2 regions of the Nanhaiella sioensis genome follow, and region 1 is predicted to be linked to the other one. Evidence: a T-box and tRNA genes for the amino acid it is inferred to sense, from the RefSeq annotation. Region 1 holds a T-box; the other holds one or more tRNA genes.
The links. The T-box of region 1 lies ahead of leuS (leucine--tRNA ligase). A T-box ahead of a tRNA ligase gene usually reads a tRNA of that ligase, here a tRNA-Leu.
Positions count from the first base shown of each region.

Region 1 (4,459 bases):
TTAATGATAGCTACAAAGTTTACGAAAAGAGCCATTAAATATTAATTTGCAACAATGTTAACTAATTTTCCAGGAACAGCAATGACTTTACGTACTGTTTTCCCTTCAATTTGTTCTTTTACCTTCATGTCATCCATAGCGATTTGTTCAAGTTGCTCTTTTGAAATCTCAGTAGGGACATTCAGCTTTGCACGAACTTTTCCGTTAATTTGTACAACAATCTCAACTTCATTATCAACTAGCTTAGCTTCATCGTATGCAGGCCATGCACTATATGCAATCGTTTCGGAATGTCCTAGCTTTTCCCACAGTTCTTCAGCTACATGTGGGCATATAGGTGCAAACAGTTTTACAAAGCCTTCGATATAACGTATTGGTAAATCATCAGCTTTGTATGCTTCATTAATAAATACCATCAACTGTGATACAGCTGTATTAAACCTTAGCCCCTCATAGTCTTCCGTTACCTTTTTTACCGTTTGATGATACGTTTTCTCTAATGCACCAGTATTGTCATTAGCAACAATTTTCGAACTTAAGTTGTCGTTATCATCCATAATTAATCTCCACACGCGGTCTATAAAACGACGAGCTCCATCTAAGCCAGTAGTTGACCATGCAATTGATGCATCAAGTGGACCCATGAACATTTCGTATAACCTTAGTGTGTCAGCTCCGTGACTAGCGACTATATCATCTGGATTAACAACATTCCCTTTTGATTTACTCATTTTTTCATTGTTTTCTCCAAGAACCATACCTTGGTTAAATAATTTTTGGAAAGGTTCTTTCGTTGGTACAACACCGATATCGTATAAGAACTTATGCCAGAATCGAGCATAAAGCAAATGTAATACAGCATGTTCTTGCCCACCAATATATATATCGACCGGCAGCCAATCTTCTAATTTTTTAGGATCAGCTAGTTTTTCTTCGTTTATTGGGTCAATATAGCGCAAATAATACCAGCAACTTCCTGCCCAGTTAGGCATCGTATTTGTTTCACGACGACCCTTTCTTCCAGTCTTTTCATCAACCACATTTACCCAGTCAGTAATTTTTGCTAGAGGTGATTCCCCAGTACCCGAAGGTTTAATGTCATCAACCTTTGGAAGTGTTAACGGTAATTCCTCTTCCGGAATCGCTTCAATCGAGCCGTCTTCCCAATGGATGACCGGTATTGGCTCTCCCCAGTATCTTTGACGACTAAACAACCAATCACGAAGGCGATAAGTAATCTTCTTTTCTCCTCGATCATTTGTTACTAACCATTCAATCATTTTAGAAATGGCCTCTTCTTTATTTAACCCGTTAAGGAAGTCTGAATTCACATGTTCACCGTCTCCTGTATATGCTTCTTCAGAAACATTACCACCTGCTACAACTTCTGTAATATCCAGTCCGAATTTTGTGGCAAACTCCCAGTCACGCTCGTCATGTCCTGGAACAGCCATTATTGAACCAGTACCATAGCTCATCAACACATAATCTGCAATCCAAATCGGCATTTTTGCATCATTTACTGGATTTATTGCATATGCACCAGTAAACACACCTGTTTTATCCTTGGCTAAATCTGTACGTTCTAAATCACTTTTGCTTTTTACTTTGTCTACATATACATTCACTGCTTCCTTTTGCTCATTAGTTGTAATAATGTCTACTAAAGGATGCTCTGGTGAAAGTACAGCATAAGTAGCACCGAATAAAGTGTCCGGACGAGTAGTAAATACTGTGAACGTTTCCTTGGAATTTGCAATATTAAAAGTAACCTCAGCACCTTCTGAACGTCCGATCCAATTGCGTTGCATATCCTTTACGCTTTCAGGCCAGTCTAGATCATCTAAATCCTCTAATAAACGATCAGCATAAGCAGTAATTTTTAACATCCATTGCTTCATTGGACGTCGTTCAACAGGGTGACCTCCACGTTCACTTTTTCCATCTATCACTTCTTCATTAGAAAGCACAGTCCCTAAAGCAGGACACCAGTTCACTGCAACTTCATCAACATATGCAAGACCCTTTTCATACAGCTTTAAAAAAATCCATTGTGTCCATTTAAAATAATTTGGATCAGTCGTTTTCACTTCTCGGTCCCAATCATACGAAAATCCTAAAGATTTAATTTGTCGACGAAAAGTATTAATATTATGTTCGGTAAATTCAGCTGGATCATTCCCTGTATCTAATGCATATTGCTCCGCAGGTAAGCCAAATGCATCCCAGCCGATTGGATGTAAAACGTTAAAACCTTGCATGCGCTTCATTCTAGATATAATATCAGTTGCAGTATACCCCTCTGGGTGACCTACATGAAGCCCTGCTCCAGAAGGGAAAGGAAACATATCTAAAGCATAAAAATTTTCTTTTCCTTTATCTTCAGATGTTTTGAATGTTTTGTTCCCTTCCCAATATGATTGCCACTTCTGTTCAATTTGTTCATGATTAAAACTCATTGTATTTCCTCCTTACAAACATCTTATTTACAAATTTAACCATTAAAATAAAGTAAAAAACCTCCCATCCCTAAAAAGGGACGAGAGGATTAGAATTAATTCTTCCCGCGGTACCACCCACATTAGTATCATAATATGACACTCGCTTTTCATTCCATAACGCGGACAACGGCAAGCATTACTTATGAGGGTTTTAACATACCTCAGAATTTTCACACTTGCAACTTAAAGGTGAGTTCATGAATATACAACGTCTGGCTTGCACCACCCGCCAGCTCTCTATAACGTGTAACATTCATTACTATTCCTTATCAATGTTGTTATATCATTATATTTCATCATTATTATGTATTGTATAGAATTTAAAATAAAACTGCAAGTTGTATATAGAAATTTTTTCAATACTAACATATTACCTATCACATCATCTTGATTTCCTCTTGTTGATTTTGTCGGTTTAACCTGTAATCATATGAGGTAGTCGTTATGATTGATATTACCAAGAAGATAATTAAAACGATGAATAATATATTCATTCCATAAATATCAGCCAACAATCCACCAAGCAATGGTCCAACCATTCTTCCACCTGTAGCTGTGCTATTTACAATACCTTGATAAAATCCTTCTCGTCCCTCAGGCGCAAGTTGATGAGCAATAGTTGGAACAGCCGGCCATACTAACATTTCACCAATTGTTAAGATTACCATCGCAGTAATAAAAGAGGAATACTCCGACGCATTCGCAACGACAATGAATGAACAAATAAATATGATGTTTCCGACAACTATCTGAGATTTCAATGTTTTTGCAAAGCGTTTTACAAAAGCAGAGACTAATGGTTGTCCCAAGACGATTAATATTCCATTTACTGTCCACAGCACACTGTATTGCTTTAAGCTAATGTTTAATTCCTGGGTATATGTTGATATCGTAGTAGACCACTGCACATATCCAGCCCAGCATAATAAATATCCCACACAAAGAATAATTAATGAATAAAAGTTAACCTTGCTTTTCCTTGCTATCGTTTCTGTGTCATGATTAGCTGAACTCTTCCCTTTAACATCTAACTGTCGATACCATATCACTCCAATTAAAAAGAAGATTAAATACAATAGGCCACTTGCCATAAACGTATAGTTAAATGAATATGACGCAATAAAACCGCAAAGTGCTGTTCCAAGTGCTACACCTATATTTTGAGCAACATAAATTGCATTAAATGCTTTCCTTTCGCCCTCAGGCCACACCGCACCAGCTAGAGCATACATAGCTGGAAATATTATTCCAGAGCCAAATCCTATAATTATTAATAACAATACAAAATGAGGCCAATCATGAAAGAATATCAACATTATTGAGGCACATAAAGTAACAGATACACCTGAAACAATTGTTTTAAAGCTTCCAAACTTATCATAAATGACTCCACCTAGCAAATTTCCAACTACACCCGCAGCAGAATTAAACATAATAACGACACCTGCTGTTGTTAAGCTTTTACCTAAATAATCATGAACATAAATCGTACTTAAAGGCCAAAGAAACGATGACCCTGTAACTAAAATTGCCATACCAACCACAACAAAATACAATGACCGAGGCATAAATATTCCTCCTCATACGCACTTAAATTGTTACATAGTTCACCGCACATATTGTATTCGCTCTAAGCTAGAATAGCAATAAAAAATATCTTTAAAATAGACACCTTTTCTGAAATTTGTTGCTTTTTCATACATAACAGTAGAACGAGAAGTAAACGATTTAGTTGAAGAAATGGCACCTCAAAATTCAAACGGAATAACACGAAAAGCAACAACACATCCTAAAATTCCCCAACACAAGCTTGAATATATCCTTGTGAAAATCCCTAACAGTTTACATTATTGGTTAATTAACGAAGGCTGTTTTCATATTGGTTATTGCTTATTTTTGCATATATAGTCCCATAAAAAATTAATAAGCTTTCATAAAACTGTCATATTGTCCAAGTA
Region 1 is NZ_JBKAEG010000001.1:3,028,526-3,032,984, reverse strand. It holds gene leuS (leucine--tRNA ligase) at 42-2,459, opposite strand; T-box leader at 2,533-2,783, opposite strand; gene V1503_RS14095 (MDR family MFS transporter) at 2,879-4,069, opposite strand.

Region 2 (4,459 bases), 940 kb from region 1:
CCCCGGGTCTGCCTTCAATACCCTATGTATTCAGATATTGATACTGCTCCATTACGAACAGTGGGTTTCCCCATTCGGAAATCTCCGGATCAATGCTTACTTACAGCTCCCCGAAGCATTTCGGTGTTAGTCCCGTCCTTCATCGGCTCCTAGTGCCAAGGCATTCACCGTGCGCCCTTTCTAACTTAACCTTAAACAAATGATCAACTTCGAATCTCATCGTCAGCTTCGTTCTTCCACTGCTCATGTATGCAAGATACACTCCGCTGCTCCAGAACTTTACTTCCTCGACCTTCTCGTTGCTAATTTGCTTTTTTTATTTGACCAACGGTCAAACCGTCATCAAATAATGAAAAAAGATTTTCACTTTCTTCAATGAATGTGTCGTTATTATCTAGTTTTCAAGGAACATCGGTAAAAAATAGCCATCGAATTTCTTCGTCAGCTTGTTGTTTACCTTCTTCATTTTGAGAGAATGTTCTCTCAAAACTAAACAAAAACAAAAGCGTCTTTTTATATGAAGTCTAGCTTCACATATTTCCTTAGAAAGGAGGTGATCCAGCCGCACCTTCCGATACGGCTACCTTGTTACGACTTCACCCCAATCATCTGTCCCACCTTAGGCGGCTGGCTCCTTACGGTTACCCCACCGACTTCGGGTGTTACAAACTCTCGTGGTGTGACGGGCGGTGTGTACAAGGCCCGGGAACGTATTCACCGCGGCATGCTGATCCGCGATTACTAGCGATTCCGGCTTCATGCAGGCGAGTTGCAGCCTGCAATCCGAACTGAGAATGGTTTTATGGGATTCGCTTAACCTCGCGGTTTTGCTGCCCTTTGTACCATCCATTGTAGCACGTGTGTAGCCCAGGTCATAAGGGGCATGATGATTTGACGTCATCCCCACCTTCCTCCGGTTTGTCACCGGCAGTCACCTTAGAGTGCCCAACTTAATGCTGGCAACTAAGATCAAGGGTTGCGCTCGTTGCGGGACTTAACCCAACATCTCACGACACGAGCTGACGACAACCATGCACCACCTGTCACTCTGTCCCCCGAAGGGGAACGCCCTATCTCTAGGGTTGGCAGAGGATGTCAAGACCTGGTAAGGTTCTTCGCGTTGCTTCGAATTAAACCACATGCTCCACCGCTTGTGCGGGCCCCCGTCAATTCCTTTGAGTTTCAACCTTGCGGTCGTACTCCCCAGGCGGAGTGCTTAATGCGTTAGCTGCAGCACTAAAGGGCGGAAACCCTCTAACACTTAGCACTCATCGTTTACGGCGTGGACTACCAGGGTATCTAATCCTGTTCGCTCCCCACGCTTTCGCACCTCAGCGTCAGTTACAGACCAGAGAGTCGCCTTCGCCACTGGTGTTCCTCCACATCTCTACGCATTTCACCGCTACACGTGGAATTCCACTCTCCTCTTCTGCACTCAAGTTCCCCAGTTTCCAATGACCCTCCACGGTTGAGCCGTGGGCTTTCACATCAGACTTAAGGAACCGCCTGCGCGCGCTTTACGCCCAATAATTCCGGACAACGCTTGCCACCTACGTATTACCGCGGCTGCTGGCACGTAGTTAGCCGTGGCTTTCTGGTTAGGTACCGTCAAGGTACCGCCCTATTCGAACGATACTTGTTCTTCCCTAACAACAGAGTTTTACGATCCGAAAACCTTCTTCACTCACGCGGCGTTGCTCCGTCAGACTTTCGTCCATTGCGGAAGATTCCCTACTGCTGCCTCCCGTAGGAGTCTGGGCCGTGTCTCAGTCCCAGTGTGGCCGATCACCCTCTCAGGTCGGCTACGCATCGTCGCCTTGGTGAGCCGTTACCTCACCAACTAGCTAATGCGCCGCGGGCCCATCCGTAAGTGATAGCCGAAGCCATCTTTCAAATAAGAACCATGTGGTTCTTATTGTTATTCGGTATTAGCTCCGGTTTCCCGAAGTTATCCCAATCTTACAGGTAGGTTGCCCACGTGTTACTCACCCGTCCGCCGCTAACCTCCGGGAGCAAGCTCCCTTTGGTTCGCTCGACTTGCATGTATTAGGCACGCCGCCAGCGTTCGTCCTGAGCCAGGATCAAACTCTCCAATAAAGTTTGATTGCTCATTTGTTCAAAAAAATTAACGTTGACGCTTTTGTTTTGTTTAGTTTTCAAAGAACATGGTGGAGCCTAGCGGGATCGAACCGCTGACCTCCTGCGTGCAAGGCAGGCGCTCTCCCAGCTGAGCTAAGGCCCCTTAATTTTTATAAGTGGTCGGGAAGACAGGATTCGAACCTGCGACCCCATGGTCCCAAACCATGTGCTCTACCAAGCTGAGCTACTTCCCGTTATTTATTAATGGCGCGCCCGAAAGGAGTCGAACCCATAACCTTCTGATCCGTAGTCAGACGCTCTATCCAATTGAGCTACGGGCGCTTATATATATAAATGGTGCCGAGGGCCGGACTTGAACCGGCACGGTAGTCACCTACCGCAGGATTTTAAGTCCTGTGTGTCTGCCAATTCCACCACCCCGGCAGCATTGGAGCGGAAGACGGGATTCGAACCCGCGACCCCCACCTTGGCAAGGTGGTGTTCTACCACTGAACTACTTCCGCAAGCTTTATTTAATTAATGCGGGTGAAGGGACTTGAACCCCCACGTCACAAGGACACTAGATCCTAAGTCTAGCGCGTCTGCCAATTCCGCCACACCCGCGGAAAATGATGAGCCATAGAGGACTCGAACCTCTGACCCTCTGATTAAAAGTCAGATGCTCTACCAACTGAGCTAATGGCTCATGATCATTAACAATATACTCTTACGAGTATTAATGGTGGAGGATGACGGGATCGAACCGCCGACCCCTTGCTTGTAAGGCAAGTGCTCTCCCAGCTGAGCTAATCCTCCAATATATAAGCCTGGCAACGTCCTACTCTCACAGGGGGAAACCCCCAACTACCATCGGCGCTGAAGAGCTTAACTTCCGTGTTCGGTATGGGAACGGGTGTGACCTCTTCGCCATCGCCACCAGACATAATATATAGGAATAAGTTAATATTCCTTCAAAACTAGATAATAGACATTCATTGAACAAAGCTTGCTCTGCATTTCTAACTTGGTTAAGTCCTCGATCTATTAGTATCTGTCAGCTCCACGTGTCACCACGCTTCCACCTCAGACCTATCAACCTCGTCATCTTCGAGGGATCTTACTAGCTTACGCTATGGGAAATCTCATCTTGAGGGGGGCTTCATGCTTAGATGCTTTCAGCACTTATCCCTTCCACACATAGCTACCCAGCTATGCCCTTGGCAGGACAACTGGTACACCAGCGGTGTGTCCATCCCGGTCCTCTCGTACTAAGGACAGCTCCTCTCAAATTTCCTACGCCCACGACGGATAGGGACCGAACTGTCTCACGACGTTCTGAACCCAGCTCGCGTACCGCTTTAATGGGCGAACAGCCCAACCCTTGGGACCGACTACAGCCCCAGGATGCGATGAGCCGACATCGAGGTGCCAAACCTCCCCGTCGATGTGGACTCTTGGGGGAGATAAGCCTGTTATCCCCGGGGTAGCTTTTATCCGTTGAGCGATGGCCCTTCCATGCGGAACCACCGGATCACTAAGCCCGACTTTCGTCCCTGCTCGACTTGTAGGTCTCGCAGTCAAGCTCCCTTATGCCTTTGCACTCTTCGAATGATTTCCAACCATTCTGAGGGAACCTTTGGGCGCCTCCGTTACTTTTTAGGAGGCGACCGCCCCAGTCAAACTGCCCACCTGACACTGTCTCCCGAAGCGATTAGCTCCGTAGGTTAGAATTTCAATACAGCCAGGGTAGTATCCCACCGACGCCTCCACCGAAGCTAGCGCTCCGGTTTCTACGGCTCCTACCTATCCTGTACAAGCTGTACCAAAATTCAATATCAGGCTACAGTAAAGCTCCACGGGGTCTTTCCGTCCTGTCGCGGGTAACCTGCATCTTCACAGGTACTATAATTTCACCGAGTCTCTCGTTGAGACAGTGCCCAGATCGTTACACCTTTCGTGCGGGTCGGAACTTACCCGACAAGGAATTTCGCTACCTTAGGACCGTTATAGTTACGGCCGCCGTTTACTGGGGCTTCGATTCAGAGCTTCTCCTTACGGATAACCCCTCCTCTTAACCTTCCAGCACCGGGCAGGTGTCAGCCCCTATACTTCGCCTTGCGGCTTCGCAGAGACCTGTGTTTTTGCTAAACAGTCGCCTGGGCCTTTTCACTGCGGCTTCTCAGGGCTATTCACCCTAAAAAGCACCCCTTCTCCCGAAGTTACGGGGTCATTTTGCCGAGTTCCTTAACGAGAGTTCTCTCGCTCACCTTAGGATTCTCTCCTCGCCTACCTGTGTCGGTTTGCGGTACGGGCACCTCTCACCTCGCTAGAGGCTTTTCTTGGCAGTGTGGAATCAGGAACTTCGGTACTATATTTCCCT
Region 2 is NZ_JBKAEG010000001.1:2,089,806-2,094,264, forward strand. It holds rRNA gene V1503_RS09900 (23S ribosomal RNA) at 1-191, opposite strand, end outside; rRNA gene V1503_RS09905 (16S ribosomal RNA) at 547-2,097, opposite strand; tRNA gene V1503_RS09910 (tRNA-Ala) at 2,167-2,242, opposite strand; tRNA gene V1503_RS09915 (tRNA-Pro) at 2,257-2,333, opposite strand; tRNA gene V1503_RS09920 (tRNA-Arg) at 2,345-2,421, opposite strand; tRNA gene V1503_RS09925 (tRNA-Leu) at 2,435-2,523, opposite strand; tRNA gene V1503_RS09930 (tRNA-Gly) at 2,529-2,603, opposite strand; tRNA gene V1503_RS09935 (tRNA-Leu) at 2,621-2,703, opposite strand; tRNA gene V1503_RS09940 (tRNA-Lys) at 2,713-2,785, opposite strand; tRNA gene V1503_RS09945 (tRNA-Val) at 2,820-2,895, opposite strand; rRNA gene rrf (5S ribosomal RNA) at 2,905-3,020, opposite strand; rRNA gene V1503_RS09955 (23S ribosomal RNA) at 3,104-4,459, opposite strand, start outside.
Region 2: it has a tRNA-Leu gene. The T-box ahead of leuS (leucine--tRNA ligase) is inferred to sense a tRNA for this amino acid. The anticodon was not compared.